4 regions of the Streptomyces sp. NRRL F-5650 genome follow, and region 1 is predicted to be linked to each of the others. Evidence: riboswitches for the same ligand, from Rfam matches in the RefSeq annotation. Region 1 holds a riboswitch; each other region holds the start of a gene.
The links. Region 1 has a riboswitch for cyclic di-AMP ahead of rpfA (resuscitation-promoting factor protein RpfA). Riboswitches for the same ligand answer to the same signal wherever they lie in the genome.
Positions count from the first base shown of each region.

Region 2: it holds a riboswitch for cyclic di-AMP, as region 1 does, so the genes downstream of both, IG88_RS0110050 (M23 family metallopeptidase) here and rpfA (resuscitation-promoting factor protein RpfA) in region 1, are expected to answer to the same signal.
Region 3: it holds a riboswitch for cyclic di-AMP, as region 1 does, so the genes downstream of both, IG88_RS0119220 (transglycosylase SLT domain-containing protein) here and rpfA (resuscitation-promoting factor protein RpfA) in region 1, are expected to answer to the same signal.
Region 4: it holds a riboswitch for cyclic di-AMP, as region 1 does, so the genes downstream of both, IG88_RS0122120 (M23 family metallopeptidase) here and rpfA (resuscitation-promoting factor protein RpfA) in region 1, are expected to answer to the same signal.

Region 1 is NZ_JOGV01000038.1:68,846-74,103, forward strand. It holds gene IG88_RS0128295 (DUF501 domain-containing protein) at 1-303, opposite strand, end outside; gene IG88_RS0128300 (FtsB family cell division protein) at 353-835, opposite strand; gene eno (phosphopyruvate hydratase) at 935-2,215, opposite strand; gene rpfA (resuscitation-promoting factor protein RpfA) at 2,485-3,216, opposite strand; cyclic di-AMP (ydaO/yuaA leader) riboswitch at 3,220-3,386, opposite strand; gene IG88_RS0128315 (transglycosylase family protein) at 3,570-4,610, opposite strand; gene IG88_RS0128320 (cytochrome P450 family protein) at 4,754-5,258, opposite strand, start outside.
Region 2 is NZ_JOGV01000008.1:57,981-63,238, reverse strand. It holds gene IG88_RS0110065 (DNA gyrase/topoisomerase IV subunit A) at 1-349, opposite strand, end outside; gene IG88_RS0110060 (M16 family metallopeptidase) at 686-2,074, shown strand; gene IG88_RS0110055 (M16 family metallopeptidase) at 2,071-3,459, shown strand; cyclic di-AMP (ydaO/yuaA leader) riboswitch at 3,651-3,813, shown strand; gene IG88_RS0110050 (M23 family metallopeptidase) at 3,826-4,590, shown strand; gene IG88_RS0110045 (GntR family transcriptional regulator) at 4,718-5,258, shown strand, end outside.
Region 3 is NZ_JOGV01000019.1:95,091-100,348, forward strand. It holds gene fahA (fumarylacetoacetase) at 1-1,066, opposite strand, end outside; gene IG88_RS0119215 (HAD family hydrolase) at 1,410-2,219, shown strand; gene IG88_RS0119220 (transglycosylase SLT domain-containing protein) at 2,267-2,755, opposite strand; cyclic di-AMP (ydaO/yuaA leader) riboswitch at 2,760-2,916, opposite strand; gene IG88_RS0119225 (polyprenyl synthetase family protein) at 3,692-4,702, shown strand; gene IG88_RS0119230 (LolA family protein) at 5,001-5,258, shown strand, end outside.
Region 4 is NZ_JOGV01000026.1:40,529-45,786, reverse strand. It holds gene IG88_RS0122135 (MBL fold metallo-hydrolase) at 1-59, opposite strand, end outside; gene IG88_RS0122130 (TetR/AcrR family transcriptional regulator) at 219-905, shown strand; gene IG88_RS0122125 (SGNH/GDSL hydrolase family protein) at 877-1,662, opposite strand; gene IG88_RS0122120 (M23 family metallopeptidase) at 1,898-2,845, opposite strand; cyclic di-AMP (ydaO/yuaA leader) riboswitch at 2,850-3,007, opposite strand; gene IG88_RS0122115 (tyrosine-protein phosphatase) at 3,433-4,230, shown strand; gene IG88_RS38865 (DUF6126 family protein) at 4,254-4,373, opposite strand; gene IG88_RS0122105 (helix-turn-helix domain-containing protein) at 4,370-4,984, opposite strand; gene IG88_RS0122100 (aspartate aminotransferase family protein) at 5,070-5,258, opposite strand, start outside.

The DNA of each region.
Region 1 (5,258 bases):
GCGGTAGGCGGCGGCCAGCTCGGGGTCGGCGGCCAGGCGCTCGGTCATCTCCTTCATCACGCCGTTCGCCTCCAGCGTGCCGATGGCGGAGGCCGCCCTCGGGCACGTCAGGTAGTACAGCGTGGGGAAGGGCGTGCCGTCGGGCAGCCGCGGAGCCGTCTCCACGACGTCCGGCTGACCGCACGGACAGCGGTGCGCGATGGCGCGCAGACCGCGCGGGGGACGCCCGAGCTGCTGCTTGAAGGCCGCCACGTCCGCGTCGGTCGGCTCGGTGCGCGGGGTGGTCGGCGGGGGAGTCTGCATGACTGTCTTCTGCTGGTCTTCCTGTTGAGTCACTGCCGGCGCGGTCGTTTCACTGCCGGAGGGCGGCGGCGTCGGCCTTGTCGACCCCGTCCCACACGTTGCGGTACCAGGGCCGGTCGGCGGCCCCGGCCTCGGCGCGCGCCTGCCCGGCCGCGTCCGGGTCGACGACGACGAACCCCGTCTCCCCCGGCATCACGTAGTGCAGCCGCAGCCGGACCTGCTGCTCGGCGTAGGCGTCGTCCTGCCAGCGTGCCTTGAGGTCGCGCAGGTCCTCGACCCGCTGCCGGGCCTCCCGCTGCTGCTGCCTCAGATCGGCGATCTCGGCGCGCTGGGCGACGTACTGCCGTATCGGATAGGCGAGGGCCACGACGAGCGAACACAGCACCATCGCGAGCAGCGCGGCCCGGCCGGTCAGCCGGGAGCGCCGCGCCTGGCGCCTGGTCTGCGAGCGGTAGACACGGGCCGCCGTCTGTTCCCCGATGATCCGGATCCTGGTCGCGGTGGAGAAACGGTCCCGGTCCTTCACCGCCATGCCTGTCCCCGCCTTCAGTCCACACGTGCGTACGTCCCCGCACACGGTACGGGACCGAGTACGGGGACGTACGTACGACGCTGCCTACGACGGCGGCGCTCAGCCCTTGAAGCGCGGGAACGCGCTGCGGCCGGCGTACACCGCGGCGTCGTCGAGGATCTCCTCGATGCGCAGTAGCTGGTTGTACTTGGCGACGCGCTCGGAGCGGGCCGGGGCGCCGGTCTTGATCTGGCCGCAGTTGGTGGCGACGGCGAGGTCGGCGATGGTGACGTCCTCGGTCTCGCCGGAGCGGTGGGACATCATGCACTTGAAGCCGTTGCGCTGGGCCAGCTCCACGGCGTCCAGGGTCTCGGTCAGCGAACCGATCTGGTTGACCTTGACCAGCAGGGCGTTGGCCGAGTTCTCCTCGATGCCGCGGGCCAGGCGCTCCGGGTTGGTGACGAACAGGTCGTCGCCGACGAGCTGGACCTTGTCGCCGAGCTTGGCGGTGATGGTGTTCCAGCCGTCCCAGTCGTCCTCGAACAGCGGGTCCTCGATGGAGACCAGCGGGTACGCCTCGACCAGCTCGGCGTAGTACTCGGTCATCTCGGCGGCGGTGCGCTCCTTGCCCTCGAAGGAGTAGGAGCCGTCCTTGTAGAACTCGGACGCGGCGACGTCGAGCGCCAGGGCGATCTGCTCGCCGGGGGTGTAGCCGGCCTCCTTGATCGCCTCCAGGATGAGGTCGAGGGCCTCGCGGTTGGAGCCGAGGTTCGGCGCGAAGCCGCCCTCGTCGCCCAGACCGGTGGCCAGGCCCTTGTTCTTCAGGACCTTCTTGAGGGTGTGGTAGACCTCGGCGCCCCAGCGCAGCGCCTCGGAGAAGGACTCCGCGCCGATCGGGGCGATCATGAACTCCTGGATGTCCACGTTGGAGTCGGCGTGCGAGCCGCCGTTCAGGATGTTCATCATCGGCACCGGCAGCAGGTGCGCGTTCGGGCCGCCCAGGTAGCGGAAGAGCGGCAGGTCCGACGCCTCGGAGGCGGCGTGGGCGACGGCCAGGGAGACGCCGAGGATGGCGTTGGCGCCGAGCGAGCCCTTGTTGTCGGTGGCGTCCAGGTCGAACATGGCCTGGTCGATCAGCCGCTGCTCGGTGGCGTCGTAGCCGACCAGCTCCGGGCCGATCTGCTCGATGACGGCGAGGACGGCCTTCTCCACGCCCTTGCCGAGGTAACGGCCCGGGTCGCCGTCACGGAGTTCGATGGCCTCGAAGGCACCGGTGGAGGCGCCGGACGGAACGGCGGCACGCCCGGTGCTGCCGTCGTCGAGGCCGACCTCGACCTCGACCGTGGGGTTGCCTCGGGAGTCCAGGATTTCCCGGGCTACGACGACGTCGATGGACGGCACGAGCATCTCCTTCTTCAATGTGACGCTTCGGTGTGACGCGCGGTCCCGCGGGACCGCGGCGGCTCTGCGGGACCGAGCCTAACCGGCTCCGGGCGATCGGCCAGCCGATCGCCCACCCGCTGGACAGAACCGAGAGTAAATTGTTTCCGAACGGAACAAAGACGTTTCCGGAAACCGGACGGCGCCCGCGCGCACGGGACGCGAAAAATCCCGCCCCGGTGCGTACGGGGGAACACGCACCGGGGCGGGAGTCGCGGGAGCCGCGCCCCTTACTTGAGGTGCAGCATCTGGCCCGGGTAGATCAGGTCGGCGTCGTCGACGATGTCGTCGTTCAGCTTGAACAGCTTCGCCCAGCCGCCCTTGACGTCGTGCGCGTCGGCGATCGAGCTGAGGGTGTCGCCCTTGACGACCTTGTACTCGCCGTCACCCTTCTCGACCTTCTTGCCGGTCGGGGTGGTGACGGTCTTCTTCTCGGCCTTCGGCTCGCTCTTCTGCTGCGCGGCGGGGCGCTCGGCGGAGCGGGACGCCTTCTGCTCGGTGGAGCGCTCGGCGGTGGAGCCGCTGCTCTGGCTCTGGGAGCTCTGCGAGCTGCCGGAGCCGCTGTCCTGGGAGCCGCCACCGGTGTACGCGGCGCCCGACAGGCCGGTGCCGCAGACCGGCCAGGCACCCTTGCCCTGGCCCGCGAGCACCTTCTCGGCGATCTGGATCTGCTGGGCCTTGCTCGCCTGGTCGGCGGTGGAGGCGTACTGCGTACCGCCGTAGGCGGCCCAGGTGGAGGCGGAGAACTGCAGACCGCCGTAGTAACCGTTGCCGGTGTTGATGGACCAGTTGCCGCCGGACTCGCACTGGGCGACGGCGTCCCACTCGGACGCGGTGGCGGCGGAGGCGTTGCCGGCCGCCATCAGCGGGGCGGCGACGGCGGCACCGGTGACACCGGCGACGGCGATGACACGGGTGGCCTTGGACGGACGACGGTGCTTGCCCTTGCCGGAAAACAGCATGGTTGATCCCCTCACCGACGCCTGCGAGGTGAGCTGTCGGGTTCGGGCCGGTTGAGTTGCCCGGCCGGGTCCCTCCCGGGACTCGGCTTCACCCCTAGCCGCTCCGGCTCAACTGCCCGGCGCGGCGCTTACCTTGGGTCCCCCGCTCCTGCCTGCGGCGCTTGACGCGACGACTGTTCCCGTACGGCCGCTGGCAGGATTCGGCGTTGCGGCTGTCGGGGCCCGCGGTGGCGAGCGGTCATGACCGTAGACACGCGCTCCGCGGTTTTTCAAAGACGATCACGGCTTCTGAGACCTATCTCTCACGAGATCCAAAAGGGACATACAGCCTCTAACCGTGACGTGAACTCCCCCTACTTTTCGTCCGATTCGCCCGTGACCGTGAGCGTCTGACCGGGGAGGATGTGGTCCGGGTCGGCGCCGACCACCTTCTTGTTGTCGGCGTAGAGCGCACGCCACCCGCCGTCGAGGTCAAGGGAGTCGGCGATGGCCCAGAGGTTGTCGCCCGAGCGGACCGTGTACGAACCGTCCCCGGACTCACGCGGCTCGCCGTCGCGCGAGGCGTGCCGCCCCGCCGACCCGTCGGCGCGCCCCGGGTCCGCCGCACCCTCGTCCGCGCTGTCGCCGCGGTGCCGGCCGGAGCCGGACGAGCCTCCGTCGCCCGGCTGTTCCGCACGGGCGCCCGCGCGGGATTCGGCCGATGTGTCCGACTTGGTGGAGGAGTCCGCGTCCCCGGACGGGGTTGCCGAGGGAGAGTCGGACGACGGCGAAGAAGAGGGCGAAGGGGACGAAGAGGGCGCCTTGGACGTCGACTCGGGAGCCTCACTCGCGCCGGCCGGATCCTCCGTGTCCGCCGAGGAGGAGGAACCGGACGACTCGGACGACTGCGACGACCCGGGCGTTCCGGTGGTCTTGGGCGTCTCGGACGGCTGGGACGACTCGGAACCGTCCGTCTTCCCCGACGCGTCCGAGCCCTCCGACGCACCGTCACCCGCCGCGTCCGAGCCGCCGCCCCCCGAGCCGTTGCCCAGGCCGGCCAGCAGCCCGCAGGTCGGCCAGGCGGCGATGCCCTGGTCCGCGTACATCTTCTCGGCGATGCGTATCTGCTGCGACCGGCTGGCCTCGTCGGCGCTGGGGGCGTAGTCGAGGCCGCCGTAGCTCTCCCAGGCCTCCTGGGAGAGCTGGAGACCGCCGTAGTACCCGTTGCCGCTGTTCTGGCTCCAGGCGCCGCCGGTCTCGCACTCGGCCACCTGGTCCCAGGTCCCCGAACCGGCCGCGTGCGCGCCGGTGGCGCCGAGCAGCGGGATCGCGATGGCGGAGCCGGTCACTCCGGCGGCGACGACCAGGGCGGGAGCCTGGCGGGGGCGACGGTGACGACCGTTCCCGGAGAGCATGCGAGGACCTTTCACGAGACGACGGGGGCCACGCGGCGGATGACGCTCGACACCACGTTGATCCGTGAACGTATAGGGAGATCATCACTTGTCACAAGTTCATGCCGCGCAGATCACGTGAAGATCACAAACCTGAGCGCGTGTCACGTTTGCGTGGACGCCCCGCCGTTGCCGGCCGACGGGGCGGACGGTGTGAACGACACGGGCAGCGTGCGCAGACCCCGCATGATGAGGCCGCCGCGCCACCGGAGTTCGGCCGGGTCCGCGGCGAGGCGGAGGTCGGGCAGCCGGGTGAGGAGCGTGGCCAGCGCCGTCTGCCCCTCCAGCCGGGCGAGCGGGGCGCCGAGGCAGTAGTGGATGCCGTGGCCGTACCCGAGGTGCTGGTTGTCCCGGCGGGCGAGGTCGAGGGTGTCCGGGTCGGTGAACCGCTCCGGGTCCCGGTCGGCGGCGGCCAGGACGACGAGAACGGGGTCGCCCGCCGCGACCTCCTGCCCGCCGATGCGCAGCGGGCGGGTGGCGAAGCGCCAGGTGGCCAGCTCCACCGGGCCGTCGTAGCGCAGGAGTTCCTCGACGCCGGTCTCCAGCAGGCCGTGCTCCCCGGCGGCGAGGGAGGTCTGCAGCCGCTCCCGCTGCTCGGGGTGGGTGAGC
Region 2 (5,258 bases), on a different contig from region 1:
GGCCGTCCACCAGGGGCACGCGCATCGAGAACGGCTGGGCCATGCGCACCAGCGCGTCGTAGATCGACGCGTCGCCGTGCGGGTGCAGCTTGCCCATCACCTCGCCGACGACCCGGGCGCACTTCACGTAGCCGCGCTCGGGCCGCAGGCCCATCTCGTTCATCTGGTAGACGATGCGGCGGTGCACCGGCTTGAGGCCGTCGCGGGCGTCCGGCAGCGCACGGGAGTAGATGACCGAGTACGCGTACTCGAGGAAGGAGCCCTGCATCTCGTCGACGACGTCGATGTCGAGGATCTTCTCCTCGTACGAGTCGTCGGGCGGCGGGGTCTTCGTACTACGGCGGGCCATCGCTGCCGGCTCCTTGCTGAAGCGTGAACGGTGATCTGACGCGGTCCATTGTGGACTGCGGCACTGACAGCGACCGACCAGGACCCGTCACGGGCTGCCCGGCCCGGCGCTGCCCGCAGGGTACGCCCTCGTGCCGGGCCGCCGTCCCCGGCGGCCCGGCGGCCGCCTGCTCGCTCTCGGCGTACGCGGGCCGGGAACTCCACCGGCGGCCCGCACGCTTGCATACAGTGGCAGGATCGGTGGAATTCCGCAGTTCCGCCCAATGATTCACCACGTGGTCCACCGGGTGCCCCACCCGGTGGCTCCGCCAAGGATTCCGCGATCGAAGGGACGTACATGCCCATGGGTCACACGGCCACAGCCCAGGCAGGCTCCGGCGGCCTGACAGCGACCGAGCACCGCCTGGCCAACGGCCTGCGCGTGGTGCTCTCCGAGGACCACCTGACCCCGGTCGCGGCGGTGTGCCTCTGGTACGACGTCGGCTCGCGCCACGAGGTCAAGGGGCGCACCGGTCTGGCTCACCTTTTCGAGCACCTGATGTTCCAGGGCTCCGCCCAGGTCAAGGGCAACGGCCACTTCGAGCTGGTGCAGGGCGCCGGCGGCTCGCTCAACGGCACCACCAGTTTCGAGCGGACCAACTACTTCGAGACCATGCCCGCCCACCAGTTGGAGCTCGCGCTCTGGCTGGAGGCCGACCGCATGGGCTCCCTGCTGGCCGCCCTGGACGAGGAGTCCATGGAGAACCAGCGGGACGTCGTCAAGAACGAACGCCGCCAGCGCTACGACAACGTCCCCTACGGCACGGCCTTCGAGAAGCTGACCGCCCTCGCCTACCCGGAGGGCCACCCCTACCACCACACGCCGATCGGCTCGATGGCCGACCTGGACGCGGCCACCCTGGAGGACGCGCGCGCGTTCTTCCGCACCTACTACGCGCCGAACAACGCGGTGCTGTCGGTCGTCGGCGACATCGACCCCGAGCAGACGCTCGCCTGGATCGAGAAGTACTTCGGCTCCATCCCCTCGCACGACGGCAAGCAGCCTCCCCGGGACGGCTCGCTGCCCGACGTCATGGGCGAGCAGGTCCGCGAGGTCGTCGAGGAGGAGGTCCCGGCCCGCGCCCTGATGGCGGCCTACCGCCTGCCGGAGGACGGCACGCGCGCGTGCGACGCGGCCGACCTGGCCCTCACCGTGCTGGGCGGCGGCGAGTCGTCCCGCCTCTACAACCGGCTCGTACGCCGCGACCGCACGGCCGTGGCGGCCGGGTTCGGGCTGCTGCGGCTCGCCGGGGCGCCCTCCCTGGGGTGGCTGGACGTGAAGACCTCCGGTGACGTCGAGGTGCCGGTCATCGAGGCCGCCGTCGACGAGGAGCTGGCCCGGTTCGCCGAAGAGGGGCCCACGGCCGAGGAGATGGAGCGCGCCCAGGCCCAGTTGGAGCGCGAGTGGCTGGACCGCCTGGGCACCGTCGCCGGCCGCGCCGACGAACTGTGCCGGTACGCCGTCCTGTTCGGCGACCCGCAGCTCGCCCTGACCGCCGTGCAGCGGGTGCTGGAGGTGACCGCGGAGGAGGTCCAGGAGGTCGCCAAGGCCCGCCTGCGCCCCGACAACCGCGCGGTGCTCGTCTACGAGCCCACCGCCCCGGCCGGCGAGACCGAGGCCGACGAGACCAGCGTCACCGTTCCGGTGACCGACGCCACCGACGAGAACGAGGAGGCGGCCAAGTGACCGAGCTCGCCACCATGGACTTCCACGCACAGCCGCAGGCCGGCGAGCCCAAGCCCTGGGCGTTCCCCGCCCCCGAGCGCGGCAGCCTGGGCAACGGCCTCACCGTGCTGCGGTGCCACCGCCCCGGCCAGCAGGTCGTCGCCGTCGAGGTGCTCCTGGACGCACCGCTGGACGCCGAGCCGGCCGGACTCGACGGCGTCGCCACCATCATGGCGCGCGCCTTCTCCGAGGGCACCGACAAGCACTCCGCCGAGGAGTTCGCCGCCGAGCTGGAGCGCTGCGGTGCCACCCTCGACGCGCACGCCGACCACCCCGGCGTCCGGCTGAGCCTGGAGGTGCCCGCCTCGCGCCTCGCCAAGGGCCTCGGCCTGCTCGCCGACGCCCTCAGGGCGCCCGCCTTCGCCGACGGCGAGGTCGAACGGCTGGTACGCAACCGGCTCGACGAGATCCCGCACGAGCTGGCCAATCCCTCCCGCCGTGCCGCGAAGGAGCTCTACAAGGAGCTGTTCCCGGCCGACTCGCGCATGTCCCGCCCGCGCCAGGGCACCGAGGAGACGGTCGCGGCGGTCGACTCGGCCGCCGTACGCGCCTTCTACGAGCGGCACGTCCGCCCCGCCACGGCCACCGCCGTGGTCGTCGGCGACCTCACCGGCGTCGAGCTGGACGTGCTGCTCGGCGAGACCCTGGGCGCCTGGACCGGTGCGGCCGCCGAGCCGCGCCCCGTGCCCCCGGTGACCGCCGACGACCGGGGCCGGGTCGTCATCGTCGACCGTCCCGGCGCCGTCCAGACGCAGTTGCTGATCGGCCGCACCGGCGCCGACCGGCACGACCGCGTCTGGCCCGCGCAGGTCCTCGGCACCTACTGCCTCGGCGGCACCCTCACCTCGCGCCTGGACCGCGTCCTGCGCGAGGAGAAGGGCTACACCTACGGCGTCCGGGCGTTCGGCCAGGTCCTGCGGTCCGCGCCGGACGGCACGGGCGCCGCGATGCTCGCCATCAGCGGCTCCGTAGACACCCCCAACACCGGTCCCGCCCTGGAGGACCTGTGGACCGTGCTGCGCAAGCTCGCCGCGGAGGGGCTCACCGACGCCGAGCGCGACGTGGCCGTGCAGAACCTGGTGGGCGTGGCTCCGCTCAAGTACGAGACGGCGGCAGCCGTGGCGGACACGCTCGCCGACCAGGTCGAGCAGCACCTGCCCGACGACTTCCAGGCCACGCTCTACCGCCAACTGGCCGCCACGGGCACCGTGGAGGCCACGGCGGCGGTCGTGAACGCCTTCCCGGTGGACCGCCTCGTGACGGTCCTCGTGGGCGACGCGGCGCAGATCAAGGAGCCCGTCGAGGCCCTCGGCATCGGTGAAGTCACCGTGGTGGCGGCCGAGTAGCGGGCACGCGCGCGCGGCGGCCCTGTGACCGGAGTGTCACCAGGGCCGCCGTTTGTCCGGATTGGGGGAGTGGTTGCCCGTCTGCCCTGTGGCGTGCGCTACAAAAAGCCTGTTGCGTTTGAGGATTGAACGCAGCCGCGTTTAGCGTCGTCCGGGCTGTTCGTCAGGCAGTGCGCCGCACCCGCGGCACCGGACAGTCATCGCCGAGTCCCCGTACGGCGCGAGCCAGGGGAGCCGGGGACCCACCGCAGTCCCTGGGGTGAATCGGACGCCCGCGCGCAGCGAGGGGGTCCGTAGGAGACCTTCCACCTCCGAACCCGTCAGCTAACCCGGTAGGCGAGAGGGAAGGAAAGGACAAGCCTCTACATGGCGTTCACGCGCGCCACCGGGAAGCACCGCCGCCCCAGCCGGGCGCACCGCACCACCGCCCGCGCCGCGGGAGTCGCGGCCCTCGCCACCACCGGCGTCGTCGGCACCCTCGCCGCTCCGGCGCTCGCCGCCGAGCCCGAGGTGGAGCAGAGCGGACTCACTCCGGTCGTCACCATCGGCGACTCCATAGCCGACGAGGTCGATGCCCAGGCCGTCGCCCAGAAGCAGGCGGCCGTGGACGCCGCCGCCCGTGAGGCGGCCAGGGAAGCGGCCCGCGAGCGGGCGGCCGAGGCGGCCAAGGAGGCGCGCGAGGCCAAGGAGCGCGCCGCGCGGGAGGCGGAACGCAAACGCCTGAACACCTTCGTCGCGCCGATCACCGCCTCCTACGTCTCCACCGCGTACCAGGCCGGCAGCTCCCTGTGGTCCTCGGGCAGCCACACCGGCATCGACTTCCACGCCTCCAGCGGCACGTCCGTGCACGCGGTCGGCGTCGGCACCGTGGTGGAGGCCGGCTGGGGCGGGTCGTACGGCAACCAGGTCGTGATCAGGATGCACGACGGTACGTACACGCAGTACGGGCACCTGTCCTCCATCGGCGTCTCGGTCGGCCAGTCGGTCGAGCCGGGCCAGCAGATCGGCCTCTCCGGCGCCACCGGCAACGTCACCGGACCCCACCTGCACTTCGAGGCCCGTACCAGCCCCGAGTACGGCTCGGACATGGACCCCGTCGCCTATCTCCGCTCCCACGGCGTGAGCGTCTGACGGCCGCATTCGAAAAGCCCCGGCTCCTGGAGTCGGGGCTTTTCGCATTCCTATTCGCTTGATTGGCCTAGAGTCACTGGACATGCGTCCATCGTCGACGTTTCAGGGATCCAGACGGAGGTCGGTCATGCGTATTCCGGCGCATTCTGTGTGCACGGCGATCCGGGACGACATAGTCGCCGGCGTCCACGGTCGCGGCAGCCGGCTCACCGAGGAGATCCTCGCCCGCCGTTACGGCGTCTCGCGCGTCCCCGTGCGTGAGGCCCTGCGCACGCTGGAGGCGGAGGGCTTCGTGGTGACCCGGCGGCACGCGGGCGCCTGCGTCGCGGAGCCCACCGAGCAGGAGGCCGCCGACCTGCTGGAGACCCGAGCGCTCCTGGAGCCGCTCGCCGCCTCGCGGGCCGCCCGGCGGCGCACCGAGGCCCACCTCAGGGTGCTGCGCGGCCTGGTCCGGCTGGGGCAGGAACGGGCCAGGCACGGCACCGGCGAGGACCTGCGACCGCTGGGCGGCTGGTTCCACGAGACCCTCGCCCGGTCGGCCGGCAGCCCTTCCCTGGCGGCGCTGCTGACCCAGCTGCGCCACAAGATCGCCTGGATGTACGTCCAGGACGTCCCGGCCGGGCCGGTGAAGTACTGGGCGGAGTACGGCGCGATCGTCGACGCGGTGG
Region 3 (5,258 bases), on a different contig from region 1:
GCTCCAGCAGCGACCCCCGTTCCCGCTCGGCGGGCCCGCTCACCGTGCCCGAGCCGTAGAGGTCGCCGGTGCGCAGCGAGGCGCCGTTGACCGTCATGTGGGCCAACTGCTGGGCAGCCGTCCAGTACATGGTGGAGAACGGCGGCTCGGAGACGACGTGGCCGTTGACGGCGACGGAGATCCGCAGGTCGTAGCCGCCGGGTTCGTCGTGGCCGCCGTCGGTGTCGTCCAGGTAGGGCAGCAGCGGGTGCGTGCGCTCGGGCGGGGCCACCCTCGCCTCCTCCAGGGCGTCCAGCGGGGTGATCCACGCAGACACCGACGTGGCGAAGGACTTGCCGAGGAAGGGGCCGAGGGGGACGTACTCCCAGGCCTGGATGTCGCGCGCCGACCAGTCGTTGAGCAGGCACAGCCCGAAGACGTGCTCGCGGAAGTCGCCGAGCGCCACCGGGCTGCCGAGTTCCGACGGCACGCCCACGACGAAGCCGACCTCGGCCTCGATGTCGAGCCGGACGGACGGGCCGAAGACGGGAGCGGCGTCGGACGGCGCCTTGCGCTGCCCCGACGGGCGGACGACGTCCGTGCCGGAGACGACGACCGTGCCGGAGCGTCCGTGGTAGCCGATCGGGAGGTGTTTCCAGTTCGGGGTGAGGGAGTCGGCGGCGTCGGGGCGGAAGATCTGGCCGACGTTCCTGGCGTGGTTCTCGGAGGCGTAGAAGTCGACGTAGTCGGCGACTTCGAAGGGCAGGTGCAGGGTCACCGACGACAGCGGGTGGAAGAGGGGTTCGAGGGTCTCGCGGTGGGAGGGCACCGTCAGCCACGCCGTCAGCGCCCGCCGCACGTCCGACCAGGCCGTGCGCCCGGCGGCCAGCAGGGGGTTGAGGGTGGGCCGCGCGAGCAGGGACGCGTACGGCGAGCCGAGCGCGTGGGCCGCCGCGCCCGCGTCGAGGACGTGGTCGCCGAGCCGGACGCCCACCGTCCGCTCCCGTGAGCCGGGGATCGAGAACACGCCGTACGGAAGGTTGTGCGGGCCGAAGGGGTCGCCCTCGGGGACATCGAAGGGGGGCATCGGGTGCTGCCTCGCTTTCGTGCTCGCCATGTGCGCCGTGCGCGCTGTGTGTCGTGCGGGCCACGTTACGGGTGAGGCACCGGTCTTGGGCAGTGCGACCGGAGGGGGCGCCCCGGCGTGGCCGCAGGCGGCGCGCGGCGTGGCCGGTGAGCGGCGCCCGGGCCCCCGCGGCGCCGCTCACCGGCGCGGAAGCCCGGAGTGGCTCAGCCGATGATGTGTCAGGTTGTGTGCACGATCGGGCGTCCGCGTGCATCCGCGGCCGGGTTCGAAGGCACTCGCTACGTCCTCGTTCGGAAGCGGTCGCGGGTGAGTCCGAAGGGTGCGGTGTCCGTATTCTCTGATCATGGACCGCACCACGTATTCCCTAGTCGCCACCGACCTGGACGGCACGCTGCTCCGCGGCGACGACACCGTCTCCGACCGGTCGCTGGCCGCGCTGGCGCGGGTCGCCGGGGCGGGTGCGCGGCACCTGGTGGTGACGGGCCGGCCGGCCCCCCGGGTGCGTTCCCTGCTCGACCGCCTCGGCTGCACGGGGCTCGCGGTCTGCGGGCAGGGCGCGCAGGTGTACGACGCCGGCGCCCACCGCATGCTGTGGTCCGTCACCCTGGACCGGGAACTGGCCGAGACCGCGCTCGGCAAGATCGAGGCGGAGGTGGGCCAGGTGTCCGCCGCCGTCGACCAGGACGGCGTCGGGGGGCTGACCCTCATCGAGCCGGGCTACCTGATGCCCCACCCCACTCTGCCCGCGGTGCGCGTCGAGCGGCGCGAGGAGCTGTGGTCCACGCCGATCAGCAAGGTGCTGCTGCGCCACCCCGAGCTGACCGACGACGAGTTGGCGGCGACGGCGCGCGCGGTGGTCGGTTCCCTCGCGACGGTCACCATGTCGGGGCCCGGCACGGTCGAACTCCAGTCGTGCGGCATCACCAAGGCGACCGGTCTGGCGCTGGCCGCCGAGCACCTCGGCCTGGAGCGGCGGCGGACGATCGCCTTCGGAGACATGCCCAACGACATTCCCATGTTCCAGTGGGCGGCCCACGGCGTCGCCATGGCCGACGCCCACCCGGAACTCAAGGCGGTGGCCGACGAGGTCACCACGACGAACGAGGACGACGGCGTGGCCGTCGTCCTCGAGCGGATCTTCGGTGTCTCCTAGCCGCGCTGCCGCGGCGTCTCCCGGCCGCGATGCCGCGGCGGCGCGGCTCAGTACGCGCTGAAGACGTTGTCCATCGAGCCGTAGCGGTCGGCCGCGTAGTTGCAGGCGGCGGTGATGTTGGCGACCGGGTCGTACGGGTCCCAGGAGGTGCCGGGCACGTGGTACGCCTGGAAGGTCGGGTCGATCACCTGGAGCAGGCCCTTGGACGGGGTGCCGTTGACGGCGTTGATGTCCCAGTTGTTGATGGCGTACGGGTTGCCGGAGGACTCCCGCATGATGTTGCGGTGGATGCCGTCGTAGGTCCCGGGGATGCCGTGCTGCGCCATGATGGCGAGCGACTCGCGGATCCAGCCGTCGAGGTTGTTCGGGTACGTCGTCGTCGCCGTGGCGGCGGTGGTGGCGGCCGCCGGGGCGGCGGAGGCGGTGGTGGCGCCGATGAGCGGCAGCGCGAGCACCGCGGCACCGGTGCCGGCCACGGCGAGCTTGCGGGCGAGGCGGCCCGTGCGGGCGTGACGGTTCAGACCGTTGGCAGACATGCTGTGTCCCTCTCCTTACGCCTGCGAGGTGAGCTGTCGGGTTCGGGCGGGGAGGTGCCCGGCCGCGCCCTGACGGGTACGGCTTCACCCCGAGCCGCCCCGGTGGTGACCGGTGCGGCGACTTACCTTGGGTCCCCCGCTCCTGCCGGCGAGTGTGTTGGGTGGATGACGGTGCGACGGGCGGTGGCAGGATTCGGCGTCCGCCCGACAGGCCGGGAACGTATGCGAGAGCACATGTCCGGAACAAGTGCAGGAATCACCCAACGTGCTAGTTGACCTTGGTCTGGGCCGTTTGAGGCTCTTGATCGTTTGCGGTTGCCAAGCCTCAACTGGCTTGTGGGGCAAAGGGAGGGCACAGGTTGCGGCGAGGTTGTCCGCAGGCGGGCCGGAGTGAGCCAACTCACTGGACTCAACAAGCGCGGCAAAACGGGCATTAAGCGCAATCATTCCCCAATCGGCCGCGGGTCGGGAGGGCTTCGGGTGTCGGGCGCGGGAGAGGGGGAAGTGGGGTGTGGAGTGCGACCGCGGGTGGGCCCGTGGGTGCCGGTCGGCGGCAGTGGTGCGGGGTGTGGGCGCGCATGTCGATCGGGTGACGTTCCGGGGGTGCGTGCCGTTGTGGGAAGTGGTGGGATCTTGGACGGCGGCTTCCGGCCCGCTCGTCCTGTCCGGCCCGCTCGTCCCCTCCGGGGGTGCCGCCCGTCCGGGGTCCCGTCCGTCCGGTCCGGGGTCCGGCTCGTCCGTCTGGCGATATCGATCAAAATCTGCTCATATCACCTGATCAAAAACATACCGTTCATGATCTGATTCCGACCGGCCTGTAACGGTGGGCGCTAGCGGTGATCGAAACGTGACCGGATACGCTGACTTGAGTGGTGGCAGCGACCTATCGACAAACCAGGTAATCGCCAGTAGACACCAGCAGACAGGAGACCCCTCGTGACCGTCGTCGGGCCGTTCGGGCTGAGCGTGCGGGACCAGGCTCTGGAAGCCGATGTCCAGGCCGGATTGGTTGCTGTCGAGGAAGGGTTGCTTGAGGCAACCAAAAGCGAGGTGCCGTTCATCACGGAGGCCGCCCAGCACCTGGTGCGGGCCGGCGGCAAACGGTTCCGGCCGCTGCTGGTGATGCTCTCGGCCCAGTTCGGCGACCCCTACGCCCCGGGGATCGTGCCCTCGGCCGTGGTCGTGGAGCTGACCCACCTCGCCACGCTGTATCACGACGACGTGATGGACGAGGCCGCCGTGCGGCGCGGGGTGCCCAGCGCGAACACCCGCTGGGGCAACTCGGTCGCGGTCCTCACCGGCGACTTCCTCTTCGCCCGCGCCTCGCAGATCCTCGCCGACCTCGGACCCGAGGCCGTCCGTGTCCAGGCCCTCGCGTTCGAGCGGCTGGTCACCGGCCAGATCCTGGAGACGGCGGGACCGCAGGACGGCCGCGACCCGGTCGACCACTACCTGGACGTCCTGGGCGGCAAGACCGGCTCGCTGGTGGCGGTCTCCTGCCGTTTCGGCGCGATGATGTCCGGCGCCGACGAGACGGTGGTCGACGTGCTCACCCAGTACGGCGAGCGGCTCGGTGTCGCCTTCCAGCTCGCCGACGACGTCCTGGACATCGCCTCCGACTCCGACGAGTCCGGCAAGACGCCCGGCACGGACCTGCGCGAGGGCATCCCCACCCTGCCCGTACTGCGGCTGCGCGAGCGGGCGGCCCGGCTGGGGCTCGCCGAGGACGTCGCCCTGTGCGAGCTGCTCGACTCCGACCTGAGCGACGACGCCCGGCACGCCGAGGCGCTGCGCCTGCTGCGCGCCCACCCCGCACTGGAGCAGGCGCGCAAGGACACCGTCCGGTACGCCAAGGAGGCCCGCGCCGCGCTGGCCCCGCTGCGGGAGTGCGACGCGAAGGCCGCGCTGGTGGAGCTGTGCGACGCGGTGGTGCACCGCGCCGGGTGACCGCCGCCCCCGCCCGCATCGTGTCGCCCGCCCCGCCCCGCGTCGCACGCCCCCTCCGTGCCGTCCGCCGAGTGCCGTATCCCGCCCCCTACGGGCCGGAGGAGCCGTCGCCCGTCCGTGTCATCCCGCAGGAGTAGGCGGAGTTGAGCCCGCGGTCTGACGCCTGCGCGGCGGTGATTTGGTCAGATGGACACCACGGAACACACCAATCCTCACCGATTCGGGTGAGAATGGCGGCTCACGGGAACGAGTGCGAGGTCGCGAGACAGCCGCCGCCGACGACGGAGGTAGGGCACACATGGCACCGATCGATTCCGACGACAACACGACCGCGGGGGAGGGCGAGGAGCTGCGCGCCGGACGGCGCAAGGCCGCGCGGTACGTCGTCCCGGTCGCGGTGATGGGGGTGGCGGCCGCGACGATCGGCCTCGTACCGGCGCTCGCCGACTCCGGGGACCCCGATCTGCCGAAGGTCACGGCGGAGCAGCTCATCGAGAAGATCGCCAAGTCGGACGTCGAGCAGATGTCCGGCACGGTGCGCATCAACACCGACCTG
Region 4 (5,258 bases), on a different contig from region 1:
CCGAAGGCTGCGGGCCGCGGCACGCTGAACCCGGGACTCGGGGAACGGAAAGCGGCCACGGTACCTCCAGGTGGAGTGCTTCAGGTGATCGTCGTGCTGGTCTCGGTCTACGCCACTCGAACGTCGGATGCCGCATCCGTGTTCCCGGTCCGGGGCGGTCCGTGAGGGCGTCACCGCACGCTGGGGGCCTGCGCGGGAGCCTGTATAGGGTGACGGGCGTGGGGAGAGTCCGGTTGAGCGTGACGGAGCGGCGCGAGGAGCTGCTGCGGGCGGCCGTCGAGCTGATGTCGGCGCGGGGTGTGGCGGCACTGCGGATCGCCGACGTGGCCGCCGCGCTCGGGGTCAGCAACGCCCTGGTGCTCTATCACTTCTCGACGAAGGAGCGGCTGGTGGCCGCCGCGTTCCGGCACGCCGCCGAGGAAGATCTGGCCCATCTGCACAAGCTGCTCGCCCGCCGCACGACGGCGCTGCGCCGGTTGCGGGCGGCCGTGCGGTGGTACGCGCCGACCGGCCGGGCCGAGGGCTGGCGGCTGTGGATCGAGGGCTGGGCGGCGGCGCCGCGCGAACCCGCGCTGCGGGAGGTGACGGGCGAACTGGACCGGCAGTGGAAGGCGGCGATCGCCGCCGTCATGGCGGAAGGCGCGGCGGCCGGCGAGTTCTCCTGCGCCGAACCCGACGCCGCCGCGCTGCGCCTGACGGCGCTGCTGGACGGGCTGGCGGTGCAGCTCACGTCGTACGCGGGCGCGGTGTCGCGGTCCCGGGCACAGGAGTGGGCGGACGAGGCACTGGCCCGCGAACTGGGCCTGGAGCGGGCGGACCTGGCGCCCCCGCGACGTCGGGGGGACACCGCACGGGCGCCGGAGACCCGCTCCCGGCTCAGGCCACCGAGGCGATCCGCGTCTTGATGTCGTCCGGCGACAGCGTGCCCTTGGCCGTCACGTGGTCGCCCGACGACTCGCCGCGCAGCCGGCGTCCGATCCACGGGACCAGGTACTCGCGCGCCCAGTGCACGTCGTCGCGGCGCACGTCCAGCGTGCCGCGCGGCGGCAGGGGCGGCCAGGGCTGGTCGGGGTCGGCCGGGACGCGCAGGCCCAGTGCCTGTCCGGCGCGGAGCGCCACGCGGGTGTGGCCCTCCGGCGACAGGTGCAGCCGGTCCGCGTCCCACGCCCTGCGGTCCTGGACGCCGCGGAGCGACCAGAGGTCCAGCACGGGGCAGCCGTAGCGGTCGGCGACGGCGCGGACGTGTCCGTTGTACGTGGCGATCTTGCCGCGCAGGTGCTTGAGGACGGGCACCCCGCGGGTGTCGAACCCGGTGGTCACCAGGACGGTGCCGGCCGCGGCGGTCAGTGCGGCCACCGCCCGTTCGAACCGCTCGGCGACCTCGTCGGGGTCGGTGCCGGGCCGGATGATGTCGTTGCCGCCCGCCGCGAACGAGACCAGGTCCGGCGCGAGGGCCTCGACCCGCGGGACCTGTTCCGCCACGATCTGGTCGAGGAGCCTGCCGCGCACGGCGAGGTTCGTGTACGTGAAGTCGCCCTCGGGGCGCCGGTCGGCGAGCAGGACGGCCAGTCGGTCGGCCCAGCCGACGAACGCGCCGTCGGGGCCGGGGTCGCCGACGCCCTCGGTGAAGCTGTCCCCCACCGCCACGTACGACCCGATCACTGCTCTGCTGTCACTCTTCGAATCGTCTGCCACGTCGGCCCATGATTCACCTTGGAATGTGACCTACGCGACCGTAGGAAAGGGTTGACGGGCGGTGAGATAAGCCACTCCTAAAGTGTTCGTCAATTCCGGAATACGGCGGAGGGCGGGTCCGCCGCACAGCGGGTGCGCCGAAGGCCGGACCCGGGGATCGGGGTCCGGCCTTCGGGGCGCGGCGACCGCGCGGAACCGGTCGTCAGACGGAGACGCCGTGCGAGCGCAGGAACGCGATCGGGTCGATGTCCGAGCCGTAGTCCGGCGTGGTGCGGATCTCGAAGTGCAGGTGCGGGCCGGTCACGTTGCCGGTGGCACCCGAGAGCCCGACCTGCTGGCCCGCCGTCACCGACTGGCCGGCGGAGACGGAGAGCGAGGAGAGGTGGGCGTACTGGGCGTAGTGGCCGTCGGCGAGCTTGATGACGACCTGGTTGCCGTACGCGCCGCCCCAGCCGGCCGAGACGACGGTGCCCGCGCCGACGGCCTTGAGCGAGGTGCCGGTCGGGACGACGAAGTCGGTGCCGGTGTGGTAGCCGCTGGACCACATGCTGCCGGACTGGTGGTACGGGGTGCCGACGGTGCCGCCCGCGACGGGGGAGGTGTAGCCGCTGGTGGTGCCCGCGGACTGGGTGCCGGTGTCCGAGGACCGGGAGGAGGAGGTCGTCGCGGCGTCCGCCGGCTTCTCGGCGGCGGTCTTCTCGGCGGGCTTCTTGGCGGGCTTCTCGGCGGTCTTCTGCGACGGCGCGGAGGACGGCGCCGACGACTTGGCCGCCTTGCCGGCGATCGAGAGCTTGAGCCCGGGGTGGATCAGCGACGGGTCGGACCCGACGGCCTCGCGGTTGTCCGCGTAGAGCTTCTTCCAGCCGCCGTCGACGTGCTGCTCGTCGGCGATCTTCGAAAGGTAGTCACCGCTCTTCACGGTGTACGTCCGGGAATCCGAGTTCTTGCCGGAGCCGTTCGCGGCGGCCTTCTCGGCCGACGCCGGAACGGACTGCGCGGACTGCCCGGAAACGGAGTGCGCGGGAGCGGCGTTGGCGGCGGCGGCACCCAGCAGCGGCAGCGCGAGCGCGGCGCCGCCGGTTCCGGCGACGGCGATGGTGCGGGTCAGGCGCAGGGCCCTGGTACGGCGGTGCTTACCCTTCGCGGGCATGGCGAATTCCTCTCCGGCGCCTGCGAGGTGAGCTGTCGGGTGCGGGCTGGAGATGCCCGGCCGCGCCGGAACGCGGCTTTACCCCAAGCCGTTCCGGGAACCGGAACAGGCAGTTCTACCTGTGGGTCCCCCGCTCCTGCCGTGTACGGGTGGTGGATGAATACGGGCTCCGGTCGGCGGCAGGATTAGGCGTCCGTCCGGATCGGTGGTGAACGTAAGGGACCGGGACGCGCGGAAACAAGCGAGAGGTTCGCGCACCGGGCGTTTCCATTGATCCTTTACGGAAAAACGCGGTAACACTGCGTCGATTTCCGCCGCACCGCTTTCCCTGAATTCCCTTGGGAAGCGGCCCAATTACGTGAACATGACGGACAACGCACGGTCACGGATATGACGCTGCTCACGCACCTCTTGCCCACCCTTCGCCATTTCAGGGCCAGTTACCACCAAGACACCAATTCGGACAGACGACGCTTACCGGCCCGGAATGCCCCACTCGGAGCTGCTTTCCCGTACTGGTCATGCCGTATCGTCGAGTGGCACCCGCCGGCGAGCAGCGACGGCGGAACGGAGTGGGAGGAGCCCCCGTGACGCAGCAGGTCCCGTCGACCGAACCCGAGCTGAGCGGTGTGCGCAACTTCCGGGACGTGGGCGGACTGCCGACCGTGGACGGCCGGCGGGTACGGCAGGGGGTGCTGTTCCGCAGCGGGCACCTGGCGCACGCCACCGGTGAGGACGCCGCGTTCCTGGCCTCGCTGGGCCTGCACACGATCTTCGACTTCCGCAACGCGGCCGACCAGAAGCTGGAGGGCCCGGACGTCGAGCTGCCCGGCGTGCGCAATGTGAACCTTCCGCTGAGCGACCCGGCGGACGGGGCCGAGTTCTGGAAGATGGTCCGGGACGGAGACCTCGGCCAACTGCACGGGATCCTCGGCGACGGCAAGGGCGCCCGCCGGATGATCGCCTCCTACCGTTCGATCGTCACCGAGCGCACCGCGGAGCACTCCCGGATCCTGCACGCGCTCGCCGAGGACAGCGTGCCCGCGCTGATGCACTGCGCGGCCGGCAAGGACCGCGCGGGCCTGTCGATCGCGGTCACCCTCCTCGCCCTGGGCGTCGAGCGCGACGCGATCGTCGAGGACTACCTGAAGTCCAACGCCACGCACCGCCGCTACAAGGTGCACCGCAGCAGCTCCGCCGCCTCCGCCTACTCCCCCGAGGTCATGGAGCTGCTCAGCCCCCTCTTCGACGCGCGCGCCGAGTACCTGGCGGCGGCCTTCGAGACGATCGAGGAGACCTGGGGCGGCGTCGACGCCTACCTGGAGCAAGGGCTGCGGCTCACTCCCGGGACCCGGGAGCGCCTGCGCGAGCGCATGGTGGACTGAGCCGCCCGCCCGCGGACGGGGCGTTACTTGGCGCCCACCTCGAACAGCAGGTAGAGGAAGCCGCCGAAGACGTGCCCCAGGGCGATGTAGATGACCAGCCGCACCCACAGGGCGCGCGGGAACTTGTCCTCGATGGCACTCATGGCGTCTCTCCAGGGGTCGGGCCGAGGCACAGCGCGGCCGTCGGGCTCTGCAGCAGGGTGTGGACGAAGAGCAGCTCGACCCCGTCGGGGTCCTGGGCCGCGATCCGGTGCGGGGTCATGGAGTCGAAGTGGGCGCCGTCCCCGGCGGTGAGCCGGTGCTCGGTGTCTCCGAGGCGCAGCCGCAGCCGCCCACGCAGGACGTGGAGCCACTCCTCCCCGGGGTGCACCCGCACGACGTCGCCCTGGGAGCCGTGGGGCACCTGGACCCGCAGGGCCTGCATGCCACGGCCCGGCGCGCCCGCCCGGTAGTACGTCCAGCCGCCCGCGGCGGTGGGTTCCATGTCCGCGGCGCGCACGACGGCGTCCCGGTCGGCGGCCGTCTCGCCCAGCAGCCCGGCGACGGTCGTACCGTAGACGCGGGCGAGGGCGAGCAGCATCGGCAGCGAGGGCTGGCGCTGCCCGGTCTCCAGACGGGAGAGGTGGGCGGGCGACAGCCCCGCGGCGCGGGCCGCGGCCTCGAGGGTGAGGGCGGCCCGCCGCCGCAGTTCACGCAGTTGGGGCGCGACGGCGGCGACCGCGCCCTCGGCGGGGCCGGTCTCGGAGGAGCTCATGCCTCCATTCAGCCCGAGATTTGCCCGACGGGCAAATTCCTTGCCTCAGAGGCAAAAGCCCCGCGGAAAGGAGTGTGCAGCACGCTCAGCGGTTGGCCACCGCCTGCTTGACCAGGGTCTTCCCGAAGTCCCACATCAGGCCACCGCCGTGGTGCGCGTCCTCCATCACCTCCGTGAAGGCGTCGACGAACCGGTCGGCGTCGTCGGTGTCGATGATCAGCGGCGGGATCAGCTTGATCACCTCCAGGTGGTCGCCGGACACCTGGGTCAGGAT